2 regions of the Billgrantia sp. Q4P2 genome follow, and region 2 is predicted to be linked to the other one. Evidence: predicted binding sites of a transcription regulator. Region 2 holds the regulator's gene; the other holds the start of a gene.
The links. Region 2 encodes FliA, which starts transcription of late flagellar genes. Its sites were predicted from a motif close to CTAAAGTTNNNNNNNNNNCNGCCGATA; they were not measured.

Region 1 (9,732 bases), 100 kb from region 2:
ATCTTTGGTGCGACGGCCAACCCATGGGACACGGGATTGACGCCGGGAGGGTCGTCGGGAGGTGCGGCGGTGGCTGCGGCACTCAACATGGGGGTGCTTCACCAAGGTGGCGATTCAGGCGGCTCGATCCGCATACCCGCTTCGTTCTGCGGTGTGTTCGGTTTCAAGCCCACCTTCGGCTGGGTGCCGGAGTGGCCGCGTTCGAAGGAGGCTTCGCTCTCTCACCTGGGGCCATTGACACGTACCGTACCCGATGCGGTGCGCATGCTCAACGTGATCGGCCGCTACGACTATCGTGACCCCTATGCATTGCGTGGACAGCCCGCCGACTGGGGAGAGGAGCTTGGGCTTGGGATAGAGGGTATGCGCATCGCCTATTCTCCGACGCTGGGCTATGCCCGAGTGGAGCCGGCGGTGGCCGAGTGCGTGCGCCAGGCCGCTCGACGCCTGGAAGAGCTGGGTGCCGTGGTCGAGGAAGTGGACCCTGGCTTCGAGTCGCCCATTCGTATCTTCAATACGCTCTGGTTCACGGCGTCGCTTGCGGTGTATCGCGAACACGGCGAGCGGCAGCGCCGGCTACTCGATCCCGGCATGGTGGCCGATGCGAAGCGGGCCGAGCAGTTCAGTGCGCTGGACATGTTCTACGCCCTCAAGGAGAGGGCGCTGCTGACGGAGAGGCTCGAACATTTCAATCAGCGCTATCATCTGGTCATGACGCCTGCGGTGGCGGTGCGTCCTTTCCCCCTCAAGCACGATGTGCCGCCGGGCAGCAGTATGCGTGATTGGGAGGAGTGGGCGCCGTTCTCCTATCCCTTCAACCTCAGTCAGCAGCCGGCTGCGTCCGTGCCCTGTGGCTTCACGCCGGATGGCCTGCCCGTGGGGTTCCAGTTGGCGGGGGGCAAGCATGACGATGTGCGGGTGTTACGGGTCAGTCATGCGTATCTCTCGGCCTTTCCGCCGCAATTTCCCGATGAACTCGATATGGCTCGCGACAGCTCGGCGTAGCGTTGTGGCCGAGGCGGCGCCTCCCCCGTTGGCTCGACTTTCGTCATTCGTCGGCTGGTCCATGCTCCTCGAGCCAGTGTGCCAACGCCTCTGCGGCCATGGGCGGACAATACAGGCGGCCCTGCGCGAGGCGTGCGGAGACGGTTTCCACGATGGTCGCCAGGCTTTCATCGTCAACGCCAACGATCACAGGCTCGATATCGAGGGAGTTCAGCATACGGCATGACGCCTCGACCAAGCGTCGGCCATCGTGGTGAATGCCGGCCAGTCGGGCATCGATGGTGGCCTTGTGGAAGGGCAGGCGAGACAGCCAGACGAGATCGATCGGATCATTGCCGAGCCCCTCCACCGCGAGACGAATGCCGAGCTGTTCGAGCCGCTTGAGCAGGTGGGTTGCCTTGTCCAGGTCGTTGCCAAGGCCCTGGGCGGGAACCTTGAGCGTCAGCCATTCGAAGGAGTTCATTTCCTGATGCCGCAGGAAGTGGTCCAGCGGCCGGCGATCGAAGGTGTCATGCGCCAGATGCGCTTCGCACAGGTGGATGGAAACCGACAGCTTGCCCAGAGGGGAGCCGGTGTCGTGCCACTGGCGATGATCGGCGACCGCCGTCTTGATCATCCAGCGGTTGAGGCGTACGCCGAGCCCCTGGCGGGCGATCATGTCGAGATAATGCCCGGGTGAATGCTGCCAGCGCTTGGGCTGCTTCCAGCGCAGTACGGCTTCCATGCCGGTGCAGTGCAGATCACGGCGATCGAACTCTGGCTGGTAGTGCAGCACGAAGTGCTGATCCGGCATATGAATGGCTTCGCTGAGCAGGCTCTCGATCCGGTGCTTCTCCTTGAGCCGTGCCGTCAGTCGACGATCGACGAAGGCCAGGCGACCGGGCCCCTTCTTGCGGGCGATGAACATGGCGCTGCGCGCCGCCGTTATCAGTGTCTCGACGTCCTGCGCATCGGTGGGGTAGAGCGCGATGCCGATCGATGCCGTCACCAGCAGGTAGCGATCCCCGGAAGTAAATGGCGCTTCCAGCGCTTCCTGCAAGCGTTCCGCTACCCGCTGTGCCGACTCGGCTGCCCCGTCCTTTTCCAGCAGCACCACGAACTGGTCGCTGCCGAGCCTTGCCAGGGTATCCTTGCTGCGTACCTCGCGCTGCAGGCGTTGGGCCAGTTCGCCCAGCATGCGATCGCCTTCGATATGTCCTACCGCATCGTTGATGGCCTTGAACCGATCGATATCGATGAACAGCAGCGCGAGCGTGGTGTCGGTGCGCTCGGCCTGGGCCAGGGCGTGATTCAGGCGATCCCGCAGCAGCAGCCAGTTGGGCAGGCCGGTCATGGGGTCGATGTGTATCCAGTGACGATCGTCGAGCACTTCACCATTGGCAGGAGTGAATAGTACGAAGGTATGCAGAAAATGACGCGCCTGCTGGTGCTCGTCGAGCAGGGCGTCGACAGTCATCAGTACCGGTACCGACTCCCCATCGGCACGGCGGCAAAGCACTTCCTGCTGCCAGGAGCGGGCCAGGCCCTGTGTGGTACCCGCCGTAGCCGGCAGGTGCGAAGGGGTGCGTAGAGACGCGTAAAAATGCTCGATCGGCCAACCGGTCGTTTCGGTTCGATCGCTCCCGGCAATGCGGCAGAAGGCGTCATTGACTCTCAAGATGAGTCCTTCACCGTCGGTGATGACCATGCCGGTCTGGCTCTGCTCGAAGGCATGCTGAATCAGCCGAGCCGGATGCTGGGCAAGGAGTTGCACGTGCTTGCCCGGTGGGCGGTTACCTTTATGGGTCATCGGAACGGCTTCGGTTAAGTCAAATTCGTGTCATTGGGTCTATATCGTCCTTTCTCGCCAAGACTTGAGCCTGGCGCTCTCTTCCGTTGAGGGATGGCGACGCGATGTTGGGTAAGATGCTTTGATGTGTTTCCAAGTCTCAAGTTCGCTTTGGGCGTGCCGATAACGTAAGTAGCTCTCCTGCTTCCTTGCGGGCTGCCATGGGAAGGCGGTGCCTATTGTAAAGCTGAACTGACAAGCTATTTACCTCGATCAAGGGGAATCTTCTTGCACGTGATGGCACCTATCGCGTCCCTGGCTCGCTCACTCTGCTCGTTGCAAGGTCGTCTTCTTGCTGGGCTGGCCATGACCTGGCTGGTGATTGTCGGCATCGTACTGGTGCTGGCCTGGCAGTTCGGCAAGGGGCTCGTCGATGAAGTCAATCTTGCTCATCTGCGCTACGAATCGCAGCTGATCGCCGATGACCTGGCCGAGCAGGTCGAGGGGAGGCTGGGTGCGCTGAAACGGCTCGAGCAAAGCATGCGCGGTGCGGAAATGGAAGAGTTGTCGTCCCGGTTGGCGAGCAACCAGGTGCTGCTGGAGTGGTTCGAGGGCCTGATGGTGACCGACGCTGGCGGTCGCGTCGTGGCGGACTGGCCTGTCGTGCCGGGGCGAGTGGGACTCGAAACTGCCGACACGGAATATTTCCGCTTGGTTCGTCATTCGCCATGGCCATACGTGAGCCAGCCCTTCATCGGCAGGGCGAGCGGTGATTCCCTGGTGCTCATGCTGGTGCCTCGCTTCGACGAGCAGGGAAGCTTTGCCGGCCTGGTCGGCGGCATGATCAATCTTACTCACGGTGGCCTGTTCCGTCGTTTGGAGAGGATCCGCTTGGGTGAGGATGGCTACGTGTCGGTACTCACCGCAGCGGGTGAGCTGCTCTTTCATCCGCGGCGCCAGCCGTCGGTGACCCTGAGTGAAGCCTTCGACGACTCTGCGACGCTGCAGCTCGCACTGGACGGCTGGCAAGGCGAGACGGTTAGCCAGAGTGGTGGCGGCCCCCCGATTCTCATGTCGTATCGTCAGATCTGGCCGGCAGATTGGGTCGTCAAGGTGGCGGTGCCCCAGGCTCAGGTCCGGGTGCCGCTGGGCGATTTTCTGGTGCGGCTGTGGTGGGCCTGGCTGGTACTGGCCATCATGATGCTGGTCACCATGCGTTTGCTGGTCAGGCGGTTGCTGAGCCCCCTGCATCGGCTCGAGCGGCAGATCGCCCAGGTCGGGGCGGGTGAGAGGCGCTACCTCGAACTCTCTACCAGCATGCACGAGCTGCGTCAGGTGGCCAGTAGCTTCAACCGGCTGGAGCATGAGCGGCTGGCAGCGCTCGAACACTTGCGCGATCGCCAGGCATTTCTCGATGCGGTATTGGGTTCGACACCCATCGGCATGTTCGTGGCGGATCTGAAAGGTCGCCTCAACTACTTGAACCCGGCGTTGCTCGAACTGCTCGGGCTCGATGCGATGCATAGCGCCAGGGAGTGGTGGGAGCGTATTCACCCCGCCGACAAGCAGGGCACCGAAGACATGTGGCGTCATACCCTGGCGACCGGCAGCGACTTCGTGCGCCAACTGCGTTTCCTCCATCCTGGCGGTGCTACGCTCTGGGTCGAAGTGCATGCCAGCCAAGTGCTAGGCAATGAACAGTCGCTGGGATTCGTGGGCATGGTCAAGGACATCACCGAGCGGCGGCAGCAGGAGGCGCTCCAGCGCTGGGAGGCCGAGCACGACCCGCTGACCGGGCTGCTCAATCGGCGTGGCTTCGAGCGGCGCCTGGAAGAGGCGCTGGCGGAATACTCCAAGACCGGCACGCCCTCGGTGCTGATTCTGTTCGACCTCGACCACTTCAAGCCGATCAACGATGAAGGTGGCCATGCCCTGGGTGACGAAATGCTGCGGCGAGTCGCTCAGGTGGTGGCCTGGGAAGTGCGGCGCAGCGACCACGTCGCACGCCAGGGAGGGGATGAATTCGCGGTCCTGTTGCCCAGCTGCACGCTCAAGCAGGCGGGTGAGATCGCCGAATCCTTGCGTCGCGCGGTATCCGAGGTCACTGTGACCAACGAGGGCAAGATCTACAGCATCACGCTCAGCATGGGGGTCACGGCGCTGCAGGAGGGCGACGAATCCGTCGAAGTCGTGCTCGCTCGTGCCGACGAGGCAAGCTACAAGGCCAAGGCTGATGGGCGCAATACCGTGGTGATCACTACCTGCGATGATGATCTGATCGACAGCCTGTGGTAACGGACCCGACAACGGGTAGGGGGTGCGCGGTTGCGAGGACGTTGCCTTGCTGGCGCGCAGCGAGCACGTACTATCACTATCGGCCGGCCTCACTGGCCGGCCGGCAATAATGCGCTGAATCGCTGAATCGCTGAATCGCTGAATCGCTGAATCGCTGAATCGCTGAATCGCTGAACTCGTGAAGGCGGGGCGGAAGAAGGGGTGCGAGAGAGGCGGCCGGGAGCGGCTTAAACCGAGGCGTTGATGTGCCCCGATTGGGCGGCAACGCGCCCGCTGGCGCGATAGACGGTCTTTTCCGCGGCTTCATGGATGAACGTCAGAAGGCGTGTGTTCTGCTCCATGCGCAGTTCCACCAGCTTGCCGTTCAGTGCATTGAGGCGCTGAGCTTCACGAGTCAGCTCCAGGGTATGTGTCCAGGCGTGTTCGCAGCCGGCGTCGGCTGCCGCCTGACGTGCACCTTCCGCTCCACTGGCATAGCCCAGCCGTTGCTGCACGCTTTGACGCAGGGTTTCGCTGGCTTCCAGCTTCGCCAGTAGCGCCTGCTTGCGTGCGGCGATGTCGCCGAGCACGTTGCCATCGATTTTCGCATCGGCCAGCAAGGTGCGCTCCTGCTGGAGCAGTCCAATGACGCCGTCCAGACGTTGCTGCTGTTCCTGAAGAAGCTTCGCCAGGCTCATTCCCCACCGCGCTCCGCTGTCAGGGATTCGATCAGGGCATCGGCAATACGGTCGGCACGGATTTCCAGCCGCCCCTCGCGAATGGCTTCCCGAATTTCTTCGACCCGCGCCATATCGACGTCGCGCGAGGTATCGGCAGCCTGATGGCTGAGATGGGTGGCCGCCGAGGGGCCGGGCTCCTGCTGCCCTGAGGGGGTGGCGCCCTTGACTGGCTGAGTCTCCTCGCGCGGTGTCGTCTGCGTCGGGCGAGTCAGGGGATTCTGGCTGTTGATCTTCACGATAATGGCCTCATGACCGGATGCTTTCACCTGCTATCGGCAGCGCGCTGGATAACTTTAGGCCTGTTTGCGGGCGCAAGTGTCTCAGGCGGACATGCGCGTGCCATTCCTGGTGTGCTTGCGTCAACGCGCAGCGGTCAGTGTCAGAAGTCTACGACAAGGACGCCCTCTCCGGCCACCTCTGCCGTCACGACTTCGCGGCTATCGAAGCGAACCCGGATCCGGTCGCCGAGTCCTCCCGGTTCCAACGCTTGTCCCTCTCGCAAAACGCGAAATGCCGTACCCCTGGCCTCGACCACGACGCGTTGGTTTCTCTCCACCAGCGGCAGGCTGCGGAACTGATGGGCCTGCAGCGGCTGGCCGGGGGCGAGGGCGCGCGTCGCCATCTGGCCGACGATCTCGTCGACGTCGAGCAGGGTTCGGTTTGGCAACTCGGCGAGGTTGCCTGAGTGCATGATCAGTTGATCGCGGCGCACGGTCTCGCCTGGGGAAAGCGGGGCGCCGAGTACCGGATATTCACCCATCACGCCGACTTCTGCCTGCAGGTAGCGTACCTGGCGGCCGTCGCTGCCGCAGCGTACGCCGACGGAGACGCGGCCAAGGGGGGCTTCGCCCGGGCGCGTGAGAAAGGGCTGGGGAGATTCGCAGGCCGGCAGCCTGGCGGACGGGGGATGCAGTTCGATGACGAGCTCGTCGCCCAGCGCGCTGGCCTCCTCGTGCAGGAAGCCGTGCACGACTTGCAGCAGCTCGGTGTCATCGGCCGAGGCTGCCGGTATCGCCAGCAAACCGGCCAGCGACAGCAGTGGCAACAGGGCGAGGCGGGTCAAACGCATGGGGCAAGGCCGTCCAGCATGAGGGTAATGGCAGGATTCTAGCTGGCCGCGCCAGGCTGAAACAGTGGAAATGAACAAGGAAAACCGGCCTGTTCCTGCCATTGAAATGACAGGGGCATCGCTATTCTTCAACCTCAAGAAGTTCCGCATGTCATCCACTGGGTTTGGACGGGGAGTGCCGGCATGATCGACCAGCTCGAGGCCGCCTTTAATTATCACCAGCAGGCGCTGGGCCTGCGCCAGCAGCGTCACCAGATCCTGGCGAGCAACATTGCCAATGCCGATACGCCGAACTACAAGGCGCGTGACATCGATTTCGCCAGTGAACTGAAGAAGGCGGTCGAGCAGGGGCGCACGACCGGCGGCGGGCTATCGCTCGCACGTACCTCCGAGCGGCACCTGTCGGGCCAGGCCATGGCGGCGCCCTCCCAAGAGCTGCTCTACCGCGTTCCCGACCAGCCGAGCCTGGACGGCAATACCGTGGACATGGATCGCGAGCGTACTCAGTTTGCCGACAACTCAGTGCGCTATCAGGCGGCGCTGACCATCATGAACAGCCGCATCCAGGGGCTGAAGAACGCCATGCAGCCGGAATAACAGACCGGATCAGACGGAGAGAGATCTTACCATGTCGATGTTTTCCGTGTTCGATATCGCCGGCTCGGCCATGAGCGCCCAGTCGCAGCGTATGAACGTCACCGCCAGCAACCTGGCCAACGCCGACAGCGTGGCCGGGCCGGACGGCGAAGCCTACCGGGCCAAGCAGGTGCTGTTCGAATCGCGCCTGCAGGGTGGCCACGGCATTGGCGGTGTCGGTGTACGCGAAGTGGTTGAGGACCCCTCGCCCCTGCGCATGGAGTATCGCCCCGAGCACCCGCTGGCCAACGAGGAGGGTTACGTAACCATGCCCAACGTCGAGCCGGTGCATGAAATGGTCAACATGATCTCGGCATCGCGCTCCTATCAGGCCAACGTCGAAGTCATGAACACGAGCAAGCAAATGATGCTCAAGACACTAACGCTGGGCGAGGGCTGATCGTCATGTCCAACACCATCGACGCCAACGTCGTTACACGCCTGAACCAGGGTGGCCCTTCCGCCCGCGATGCCAGCCAGTCCGCCGAGCTGCGCAACAACTTCATGACGCTGCTGATCGCCCAGATGCAGCATCAGGATCCGCTCAATCCCATGGATAACCATGAGATGACCACGCAGCTGGCCCAGATCAATACGGTCAGCGGCATCGAGGATCTCAACAAGACCCTGAAGGGTATCACTGACCAGATGAACGCCGGCCAGACCTTGCAGGCGACCGCCCTGATCGGGCAGGGCGTGCTGGTGCCGGGCGATCGCCTACTACTCGAACATGGCGATGATGGCGAGCTGCATACCACCCCGTTCGGCATCGAGCTGCCCCAGTCGGCCGACAACGTGCGCGTGGTGATCACCAACGCCAGTGGCCAGGTGATCAACCGCTACGACATCGGGCCGGTCAAGGCCGGGGTGGAATCGTTCACCTGGGATGGCCGCACCAGCGAGGGGGAGGCAGCCGCCTCGGGCTCCTATCGCGTGCGCATCGAGGCCACCAGCGGCGACAAGGCGCTGGATGCCAGCACCCTCAACTACGCCGTGGTCGGCGGTGTGACGCCGCCCGACAAGAACGGTGGCGTGAGGCTGGACCTGGGTGCCGTCTATGGTCAGGTCGGCCTCGACCAGGTCAAGCAGATTCTCTGATTCTTCATCCATTAACACAGCATCAAGGAAGTGCTGTACGAATAGCCGAGCACCGCGCAACGCAGCGATACACTCGTGCAGGCATTCGTGCAGTGCTTACTAAAAGAACCGCGCATAGCGGCAAATACAGCCGGTAGGCAGAGGAACGAAACATGAGCTTTTCACAAGCATTGAGCGGCCTGAACTCCCAGTCGCAGAAACTGGGGGCGATCGGCAACAACATCGCCAACTCCCAGACCGTGGGGTTCAAGGGCTCCAACGTCCAGTTTTCCGACGTCTTCGCCAATTCCCGGGTCGGCCTGGGTACGCGGGTCTCTGCGGTGTTGCAGAATTTCAACGAAGGCAACATCGAGTCCACCAACCGCAACCTGGACCTGGCGGTGGCCGGCAATGGCTTCTTTCGCTACATGGACACCAGCGGCGAGGTGGTCTATTCGCGCAATGGCCAGCTCTCGATGACCTCGGAAGGCAACCTGATCAACGCCCAGGGCTTTCAGATCATGGGCTATGGCCTCAATGCCGCCGGCCAGGTGCAGGTGGGTGGCCAGCCGGTGCCGCTGAACGTTTCCGCCGAGGAGCTGGCCGCCAGTGCCACGACACGTGTCGGCACTACGCTAAATCTGGATGCGCGCATGCAGCCGGGCTCCGACGACATGAGCACAGTCGAGGCCCGTGACGTGAATGGCGATCCGGTATCGATCGATTACCACTATTCGAACAACTTCACCGTCTACGACTCGCTGGGCAATCCACGCAATATCTCGGTCTACTACGAGAAGGTCGGTTCCAATGAGTGGACCGCCAAGATGACGCTGGATGGACAAGCCTTGGGTGGGGCGACTCCTGATACTGCTACTACGTACACGTTGGAGTTCGATGCCAACGGTAAGCTTGTACATGGCGGAGGCAACGTAGGGGCTAACGGCGCGATTGCTGGTATACAGTTTCCTACTAATGAATTCTTCAATGGTGAGCCGTTGGATCTTGAGTTCGACCTCAATCTCGCCGGTTCCACCCAGTTCGGTAACACCTCCACCGTCAGCAGCCTGACCCAGAACGGTTACACCTCCGGCACCCTGGTGGGCATCACCATCAACGAAGATGGCGTGATCATGCGCAACTACTCCAACGAGGAGTCGCGC
Region 2 (9,732 bases):
ACAGCAGGTTGTCGTCGATACGCAGGGTAATGCCCTGCTGCCCCTCGGTCACGCTCACGCCTTCGATGTTGAGCCCGGGGAAGCGCGGCTGCAGACCATCATGGCGCGGCTTGATACCCGAACCCGCCACCATGCGTGCCGCAGCCTCGGCCTGCGGAGTGACGAGCGCACTGTCCTCACCGCCATGGCGGCTGCCCTTGACGGCCAGGCCATTGCCAGCCAGCGAGAGCAGCAGAACGAACAGCGTGATGAGCAGGGTCAACACGTCCAGGTAGCTCACCAGCCAACCCTCGCCATCGGCTGCATCGACCACCGGAGGGTGCAGCATGTCGCGTGTGCTGCGATCAAGCATTTTGTGCCTGTCCGTCGGGGTCGTCGCGCCTGGCCACTTCCGGGTCGCGAATCTCGTCGTGATAGTTGACGACGAAGGAGTGGAGGGTTTCCTCAATGAAGGAAGGCAGTCGGCGCTTGGTAATCAGCGATATTCCCTCGAGCACCATGTTCATGGCGATCAACCGCTCTTCCGTGCGCCGTTCGAGCTTAACGGCGATCGGCTTGAATACCAGGTTGGCCAGCAGAATGCCGTAGAAGGTGGTCAGCAGCGCCACCGCCATGCGCGGGCCGATGACATGCAGATCGCCCGACTCCATCACCTCCAGCATGTTGACCAGCCCCACCAGGGTACCGATCATGCCGAAGGCCGGGGCATACGTCGCCATGGTGCGGAAGATCTGCGCCTCGGCGTGCTCGCGTGCCTTGAGCCGGGCGATGCGCCAGCGCAGCAGGTCGAAGATCTCCTCTTCCTTGGTATTGGCGATGACCAGTTGGATGCCGGTGCGCAGGAAGGGGTTGCGCGCCTTTTCCAGCGCCGCCTCCACGGCCCGTACGTCGCCCTTGAACCACAGCCGCGAGATATCCACCAGTTCCTTGATATCGTCGCGCATATAGGTATTCTCGCGGCGAAAGACCAGGCCCACCAGACGCACCACCCGCAGGACTTCCTTGAGCGGATAGCTGATGAAGGTGGCCGCCATGGTTCCGGCCAGCACGATGGCAAGGCCCGGCAGGTTGATGAAGCTCTGCGGCGACTCGGCGGTAAAGAACAGCACGCTGACCAGCAGGACGATACTGGCGAACATGCCGATAATGGTGGATGGATTCATGCAAGCTCCTGAAAACACGGGGCAACGAGTCTAATGGGAAATATCGGCGGAGAACAAAAGCACTTTAGCGGTGCCTGGAAAAAGCCTGCGTTGAGTTGACCCAGGTCAAGCTTTTCAGGCCACGCTAAAGTTTTCTTGCTTCCGGCCGATACAGCTAAAGTTTTCTTTCTTCCAGCCGATACAATAGTCGTGATGTCCTTGTCGGAAGCGGTAGGCTCGACGCCTGCATCTTGCCCACGAGCGATTCCTGTGACGGCCATGACGCGCAGGAAGAGGATCAACTGGCCGATACCGACCAGACAGGAGTAGCCATGCATCGATGCGCCGAGAAGGAAGGACACTGCGAACGCTGCGAGGGACCATTGCCGTTCGCGTTCACCATGGCCTTCCAACCAATCGTCGACCTCGCCTCGGCCAGCATTACCACCTACGAGGCGCTGGTGAGAGGCCCGGCTGGCGAATCCGCGGCCAGCATCCTGGCTCAGGTCACGCCTCGCCTGCTCTATCGCTTCGACCAGGCCTGCCGGATCCGCGCCATCGAACTCGCCAGCCATCTCGGCATGCGCGAGAACCTGTCGATCAACTTCCTGCCCAATGCGGTCTACGAGCCCATGGCCTGTATCCAGGCGACGCTGGCGATATCCGAACAGGTCGGCTGGCCTCCCCAGCGGCTGGTGTTCGAGGTGACCGAGAGCGAAAAGGTGCAGGACCAGCAGCATCTGCGCAACATCATACAGGCCTATCGCAATACGGGCTTCGTGACTGCGCTGGATGACTTCGGCAATGGCTTCGCCAACCTCGACCTGCTGGTGGAGCTGCACCCCGACCGGCTCAAGATCGACCGCACCCTGGTGATGAACTGCGACAGCGATTCGCGCCGCCAGGCAATACTGCGTGCCATCGTCGCCCTGGCTCAGGAGCTTGGCTTCGACCTGGTGGCGGAAGGCGTGGAGACCCGCGCGGAAGCGCTGTGGTTGGCCCGCAGCGGTATTCCCCAGCAGCAGGGCTTCTTCTATGCCCGCCCCAGCCTCGAGAGCCTGACCCATGGTCTGGAGCCGTCTCTGGTGGCGTTGCGCCGGGCCATCTAGAAAAAGCGGTTCGATCACGATCACGACGGCCTGAACGTTGAGATTATTCCGAGTGCATCACACTCAGCAGGGAGCCAAGCAGCATGCCTGAACAAAAGGATCACGGTCCTTTCTCCATCGCCCTTCATCCGATACACGATGCCAGCCATCACCACGTAGCGGATCGACTGGTCTATGGCCGGCACACCGATGACGAAGCCGATGACATCATGGCCGCCACGGCCAGGGCGCTGACCAGCGCCGTCTACGAACTCGGCGACAGTGACCTGCTGGGCAACCGTACGCTGTTCATCGACCTCCCGCTGGAATGGCTCGAGCGTCCTGAACTGCTGCCCACTCCGGCGCCCAGGCTGGCACTTGGTATCGCCGAGGCGCATACGGTCGACGCCGAATTGCTCGAACGCCTGGACGACATTCGCGAACGCGGCTACCGAGTCATCGTGCCGACCCGCCTGCTGAAGCAGGACCTCGAGGCGATGCTCGATCGCAGCGACATCATCGTGCTCTCTTCTCCACGCGATCTCGATGACAAGACGCTGGAACGACTCCCCGCTCGCAACGTCAAGTTGCTGGTCGAGAACCTCGACAGCCGGGAAGAGCTGGTGCGCTACCAAGCGATGGGCTGTGACTACTACCACGGGCATTATCTCGCCAAGCCCAGCTTCATTGCGTCGGCACCACGCGGGCGCCATGGCAACCGTGCCGCCCAGATTCGACTGATCCGCGCGCTTTACGAAGACAATAACGACTTCAACCGGCTCCATGAGCTGGTGGTCCAGGTGCCGCACCTGCACGTGGCCATTCTGCGCCGGGCCAACTCGAGCTATTTCCATCGCGGCGGCAAGGAAGTCGACCTGCATCGCGCGGTACAGATCCTGGGGCTGATCGAGCTGCGCCGGCTGATCCTGACCCTGACCCTCGCCAGCCTGCAGCCTTCGTCGCGCATCGTGTTGCGCATGGCACTGACCCGCGCCTTCATGTGCCGCAACCTGGCGGCCCCCTTCCCAGCTCTCGACTCCGAGGATGCCTTCACCACCGGTTTGTTCTCGATGATGGATGCTCTGCTCGAAGAGGACCGCCATACCTTGCTCGAACACCTGCCTCTGGGCCAGCCGATCATCGACGCCCTGAAGTACCGGGCAGGTCCCCTCGGCGCCGTGCTGATCCTGTGCGAGAACCATGAGCAGCAGGTCAAGGAAGCAAGCGACGATCTGCCCCCCGACCAGCTCCACAGCTGCTACATGAATGCGCTGGAAAGCACCAAGGCACTGATGAACAACCTTTAATCGTGGTCGGACAGGCGCGCCCTGAGCCGGCTTACCGCCTGGCTATGCAGCTGGCAGACCCGCGATTCGGTAACGCCAAGCACGACGCCGATCTCCTTGAGGTTGAGTTCCTCCTGGTAGTACAACGCCATCAGCAGCTTCTCACGCTCGGGAAGCGCCTCGATGCCCTCGGCCAACTGCCGACGCTTTTCTTCGTCAATGAGCAGGCGGTAGGGGGTGTCGATCGACACATCCTCGATCCCGGGTTCGATACCCTCGGCCATCAGCGCCTCGAAGGGCAGCAGATGCCCACTGTTGGTATCGTTGAGCAGTTGCCGGTATTCCTCCAACTCCATGTCGAGTTCGGCGGCGATTTCGGTCTCTTCGGCGGGCCGCCCAAGCGTTTGCTCCAGGCATCGCACGGCCTCATCGACCGCCCGGGCGTTACGCCGTACGCTGCGCGGCAACCAGTCCCGACTGCGCAACTCGTCGAGCATGGCACCGCGGATGCGCTGGCTGGCGAAGGTAGCGAAGCTGGCCCCCTGGGTCGAATCGAAGCGGCCCATTGCTTCGAGCAGCCCCACCGTGCCGGCCTGGATCAGGTCGTCGAGTTCGATGCTCGCCGGTAGTCGAACCTGCATGGAAAGCGCCTGACGCCTCACCAGCGGCAGGTACTCATCCAGCAGGTCTGCCTGTTCGATCTTGCCTCGTGCTGTGTACATGCGCTCGCTCTCACGGCTGACGATTCCCTCGAGCGTCGATTCGGTCGCTCGACGGGTCAGGGACGTTGCAGATGCTCATGGTTGACGATCACCTGCAGCCCTTGCAGGGTCGCGGCACGCTGTCGGCGATCCTGCAGTGAAAACTGAAAATACAGTGGCGTATCGGCCGGCAGTCCCAGCATGACGTCGGTCTGCCCACGCGGCCCCGGCAGCCGCACGCAGTCTCCCGGGTGGCAAAGCCAGGCATCCACCTCGCTGCCAGCCGGCGGCTGATACTGCCAAGCGACCCGCCCCATCACCTGGCCGCGGGCCAACTCGGGCGTGGGTGGCAGCAAGGCAGCGGATGACATCGGTCGCTCGGCCATGGCCACCCGCAGCGAAGGAGCGGTGGCCACCCAGCTACCGGCGGCATGGGCGATACCCACCCACCATCCACAGAGTGCGATACCCGCAAACCAGGGACTCCTTCGACGTATCATCGCGCCAATACCAGTAGCTCGATGCCGAAATAAGCCTCCGCCACATACTGCAGATTGGACAATAGCCCCTGACGCCCCATCCCCGGTGGATGCACGGCTATCATGCGCTGCGGGCCACCCTGCTCGGCGATCTGCTTGAGCAGGCGATAGCCGCGACGGAAGGCTTCCAGGTCATCATCCACCCACAGTGCCCAATGGGCCTGCTGTGCGGCCAGCACCGGCAGGTGCGGGCTGCCGACGGGCAGGGCGACGATGCGCCAGTCGCGCGGGTCGCCGACCCAGCGCCGCCCTTCGCTCGCCCAGCTTTCCAGCAGCTCGGTCACCTTGGCGGTGTGCCGTTCGGCGGTACCCGGCAACCCCAACACCATCAACGTCACGTCCTTGGCGGTACCTGTCGGGCGCGACGGTGTTACGGCGGCGCTCAGGGGGGCTGGCTTGGCCGCCCGGGCGGCCGCCTGCGGCCTTGCTCCACTGCCGCCCGCGGGAGCAGCCAGCTCGACCAGCATTTCGGCCACGTGTGTCGGGCAATCCTGCGCCCCTGAATTCGCCCATTGGCGCAGTCCTGCGGCCTGGTCCCATCCCATCTAGCCTGTCTCCCTTTCACCGAGACCAAGGTGGCGAATGGTATCGCGCACCATGAAGAGTTGTACCAACGACTCGAGCAGTGCGACGTCGCGACGGCGTCGACGACCTCCACCAAGCCCCAGCAGCTCCGCCCGCAGATCCATCGCCACCTCGTCCTCGGCAAGGTCCAGGTGGGCCGCTACCGTTGCCAGGCCACTGGCCATCAACAGGCGCAGGTCGGCACGAAGCTCCCCAAGCTCAGCCGGGTCCAGGCGCTGCCAGGCACGGCGGGCAAGCTGCGGCAGCACGTCTCCCTGCAGCAGCGTAAGCAGCAACGGCTTGGGTTCGCCACCCAACCGCGCCGGGGCAATCCAATAGCGCTTGCCCAGAAGCTTGCCGCTTTCCTCGTCGCGAACCTCACCGAGCCAAGCCCATGCGGAGAAGCTTTCCTGGTCGCGCCGACTGCCCTTGAAGGTCACATTGACGGGCAGCGTGGAAAGGCTGAGTCGGCCTGGCGCACCGCGGAAACGGCAGCGCAGGTCGCCAACGCCTTCGCCAACGCCTTCGAGGGATGCCAGGGTTCGGCGCTCGCCGGCGTGTTCGACACGCTGGCTGCCGCGCACCTGGCTGCACCAGCTCGATGCCTGGCGCTCCAGCCAATCACCGGCCTCGCCATCGGGCATTCCGTTCAATAGATGCATGCCGGGGACGTGTCGTTCCAGCGCCGCCTGCAAACGTGCCTGCTGGCCTGCCACCTGGCGATGCTGCAGCAGCGGCAGCGCCAACCAGGTGCCCTCGGGGCTAAGTGCCACATCGGGCATCGACCAGCTCTCGCCCGGGACACGGCGGCGTTCGCTCCACATCATGCCCCGCACCTGGCCGGACCGGGGATAGTCCTCCAGCAGCCTCTCCAGGCGCTGCTGCTGGATGGATAACGGCAACCCCAGCAGGTTCCACACCTCCTCGAGGCGATCAAAACCAGGTAGGCGCTGGCGCAGCGCCTGGAGCACGGTGGCCAGGCGACGCCCCTGCCCCATCAGGTTGCCGGCATTTCGCATGGCCGGTTCCACCGCCTGTCGCGCGACCGGCCTTGCCAGCGGCGCGCGGTCGGCCAGGGCTTGCTCGATCAAGGCGCCGGGCTCGGCGAGCGCCATGTCCTCGGGTACGCGCTGGCCATGCGAGACGAACAGCAGACGCAGCCCATGGCGCATGACGATATCGAGCACGGGCGCCAGCCGCCCAGCCTCGTCCTGTTTGGTAATGATGCAATCGCGCAGCTCGCCACCAGCCGCCTGGGCCGCCTGGCGATAGCGCACCACCACCTCCTCCAGGGTCTCCGGCTGACTGGCGGCATTGAGCAGCAGCACCAGGCGCACCGGCGAATCGCCACCATGCAGATGACTGACCTGCTCGATCACGCGGTGATCGCGCTGGCTCATGCCAACCGTATCGATGATGATCCAGGACTTGCCCTTCATGCGCTCCAGCAGGTCCGATACCGGCTGGTCGGCGTTGAGCGCGTACATCGGTACGTCTAGCAACCGGGAATAGATGCGCAGCTGCTCATGAGCACCGATACGGAAGCTGTCGGTGGTCACCAGCGCTACCGGGCGGGTACCGTGGCGCATGACGTAGCGTGCCGCCAGCTTGGCCGTCGTGGTGGTCTTGCCCACCCCGGTGGGCCCGATCAACGCCACGATGCCGGTACGATCCATGAAGGCGGCCTCATCGTCCAGGCCGCTCAACCGTTTGGCCAGCTGGCGTGCCAGCCAGGCCAGGGCACGCTCGTCCAGCACAGCAGTCACCGCCAACTCTTCGGGCAATGCCGAGACCACCTCTTCGGCTAGCGCCGGGCCAAAACCGGCCTCCAGCAGCGTCTGCACGAGCTGTTCCCCGAGCGTACCGAGCGATTCCGGTTGGCTACGCTCGCGCGTGAGCAGAGCGCGCATGTCGCGCATCTCCTCGAGCAGCCTGGCACTCATGGCCTCGAAGGCCTGGGCCGGGTCCGGGCTCGCCGGCATGGCGGGCGCAGCCGGGGCCGGGCGACTCGGTTCGGCAGGTCGTGGCGTGGATTCGGCGATGCCGGCATCGCTATCCGTCGCAGCCGACTCGGCCATGGCCAGTATCTCGACACCCTGCTCGGTGTGCCGATTGGCCAGGATCAGGGCCTCGTCGCCCAGCGCAGCGCGCACCTGGCGCATGGCCTCACGACTGTTGACACCCACGAAACGCATGACACTCATCGCTTATCGGCCTCCTACCAGCGTCACGATACGCAGCGTTCGATCATCGGGTATTTCCGCCTGCGACATGACCACCAGATGGCGCATGCGCCGGCGCAGGAAACGCGCCAGCAGCGGACGCAGGCTGTGTTGAACGACCAATACCGGCGGCTCGCCGCTCGCCTCGTGCCGCTCCACCGCCTCCTCGGTCTGGCGCATCAAGGTCTCGGCGAGCCCGGGCTCGAGCGCCCCATTGCCATTCATCGCCTGCATCAGGACCTGCTCGAGCTGGGCATCCAGGCCGATAACGTTCAGCGTATCGCGTCCGGGGAACCACTGCTGGGTAATCGTCCGCCCCAGCATGATCCGTACCAGTGCCGTCAGCTCGTTGGCATCCTGTTGCTGAGGCGCATACTCCGCCAGGGTATCGAGGATGGTACGCATGTCGCGAATGGAGACATCTTCATCGAGCAGGTTCTGCAGGATGCGCTGGAGTACGGTCAGGCTGATGGCCTTCGGTACCACGTCATCGACCAGCGACTTCTGCTCGTCGCCCAGCTTGTCGAGGAGCTTCTGGACCTCCTGGCGCCCCAGCATTTCGGCCGCGTGGCGATGCAGCAGGTGGTTGAGGTGCGTGGCGATCACGGTGCCGGCGTCGACTACGGTATAGCCGTAGACCTGAGCGTGTTCACGCTGACCTCCATCGATCCACACCGCCGGCAGGCCGAAGGCGGGATCGGAGGTCGGCGTGCCCTGGAGCTGACCGGTAACCTGGCCGGGGTCGATAGCGAGCCACTGGCCCGGGAAGGCCTCGGCGCGGCCGATTTCGGCGCCCTTCAGGGTGATCACGTAGGTATTGGCGCCGAGCTCCAGGTTGTCGCGGATATGCACCACCGCGGGCAGGAAACCGACTTCCTGGGCGAACTTCTTGCGCACGCTCTTGATCCGCCCCAACAGCTCACCATCCTGGCGCTGGTCGACCAGCGGGATCAGGCGATGCCCGACCTCGAGCCCCAGCGTATCGACCAACTGGACGTCCTCCCAACTGGCCTCGGGCATCTCGGGTGGCGGTGGCGGTTCAGTGTGCATCTCCTGCTCGACCAGGCGCTGTTCCTTCTGACGCGTGAGCATCCAGGCCAGGCCGGCCAAGAGTCCGGTAAAGATCAGGAACACCATGTTGGGCATGCCCGGCACCAGGCCCAGCAGGCCCATGACCAGCGCCGCCAGGATCATTACCTGGGGGTTGACGAACAGCTGGCTGATCATCTGCTGGCCAACGTCCTGCTCGGTATTGACGCGGGACACGGTCACGCCAGCGGCGGTGGAAATCACCAGGGCAGGAATCTGCGCCACCAAGCCGTCGCCGATGGTCATCAGGGTATAGGTCTTGGCGGCATCGCCGAAGCCCATGCCGTGCTGGAGCATGCCGATCAGGAGCCCGCCGATGACGTTGACGACCATGATCACCAGACCGGCCATGGCGTCACCACGCACGAACTTGCTGGCACCGTCCATGGAGCCGTAGAAATCCGCCTCCTGGGCGACCTCGGCACGGCGCTTGCGAGCATCCTCCTCGCCGATGAGGCCGGCGTTGAGGTCGGCATCGATGGCCATCTGCTTGCCGGGCATGGCATCGAGCATGAAGCGCGCGCCTACCTCGGCGATGCGCCCCGCACCCTTGGTGATGACCATGAAGTTGATGATGACCAGGATCAGGAACACCACCAGGCCCACGGCGAAGTTGCCACCGACCAGGAAAGTGCCGAAGGCCTCGATCACCTTGCCCGCCGAGTCACCGCCCTGATGCCCTTCCATCAGGATGACCCGTGTCGAAGCGACGTTGAGCGACAGCCGCAGCAGCGTGGTGAACAACAGCACCGCGGGAAAGGCGGCGAAGTCCAGCGGCTTCTGGGTGAACATGCTGACCAGCAACACCATGACGGCCAGTGCAATGTTGAAGGTGAAGAGAAGATCGAGCGCGAACGGCGGCAGCGGCAGGATCATCATGGCCAGGATCATGAGGATCAGGACCGGGCCGGCCAGCAGCTTCATGCGCGCGTCGCCCATCCAGTCACGGCGCCCGATGAAATGACTGAGTGACTTCATCGACGCGCTCCGCCGGGCCCGGCCGCATCCTGGTCAGCATCGTCGACCACATCGACGGCAGGCACTTCCAGGTTTTCCGGTATGGGCAAATTCTCGGGTGTAGGCGGCACCTCTCCCCCCTCT

Region 1: flgM (flagellar biosynthesis anti-sigma factor FlgM) is a predicted target of FliA. The motif match lies at 6,058-6,084, and genes of this name have one in related genera.

Annotation. Positions count from the first base shown of each region.
Region 1 covers NZ_JBRBAI010000002.1:144,774-154,505, reverse strand. The annotation lists gene ACUY1T_RS03530 (amidase) at 1-1,005, shown strand, start outside; gene ACUY1T_RS03525 (putative bifunctional diguanylate cyclase/phosphodiesterase) at 1,049-2,794, opposite strand; gene ACUY1T_RS03520 (diguanylate cyclase) at 3,071-5,068, shown strand; gene ACUY1T_RS03515 (flagella synthesis protein FlgN) at 5,296-5,745, opposite strand; gene flgM (flagellar biosynthesis anti-sigma factor FlgM) at 5,742-6,023, opposite strand; gene flgA (flagellar basal body P-ring formation chaperone FlgA) at 6,167-6,856, opposite strand; gene flgB (flagellar basal body rod protein FlgB) at 7,040-7,453, shown strand; gene flgC (flagellar basal body rod protein FlgC) at 7,485-7,892, shown strand; gene flgD (flagellar hook assembly protein FlgD) at 7,898-8,590, shown strand; gene flgE (flagellar hook protein FlgE) at 8,743-9,732, shown strand, end outside.
Region 2 covers NZ_JBRBAI010000002.1:41,544-51,275, forward strand. The annotation lists gene ACUY1T_RS03055 (OmpA/MotB family protein) at 1-352, opposite strand, end outside; gene ACUY1T_RS03060 (motility protein A) at 345-1,163, opposite strand; gene ACUY1T_RS03065 (hypothetical protein) at 1,160-1,480, opposite strand; gene ACUY1T_RS03070 (EAL domain-containing protein) at 1,475-2,251, shown strand; gene ACUY1T_RS03075 (EAL and HDOD domain-containing protein) at 2,335-3,537, shown strand; gene ACUY1T_RS03080 (RNA polymerase sigma factor FliA) at 3,534-4,238, opposite strand; gene ACUY1T_RS03085 (flagellar protein FlhE) at 4,295-4,717, opposite strand; gene ACUY1T_RS03090 (hypothetical protein) at 4,714-5,301, opposite strand; gene flhF (flagellar biosynthesis protein FlhF) at 5,302-7,524, opposite strand; gene flhA (flagellar biosynthesis protein FlhA) at 7,528-9,609, opposite strand; gene flhB (flagellar biosynthesis protein FlhB) at 9,606-9,732, opposite strand, start outside.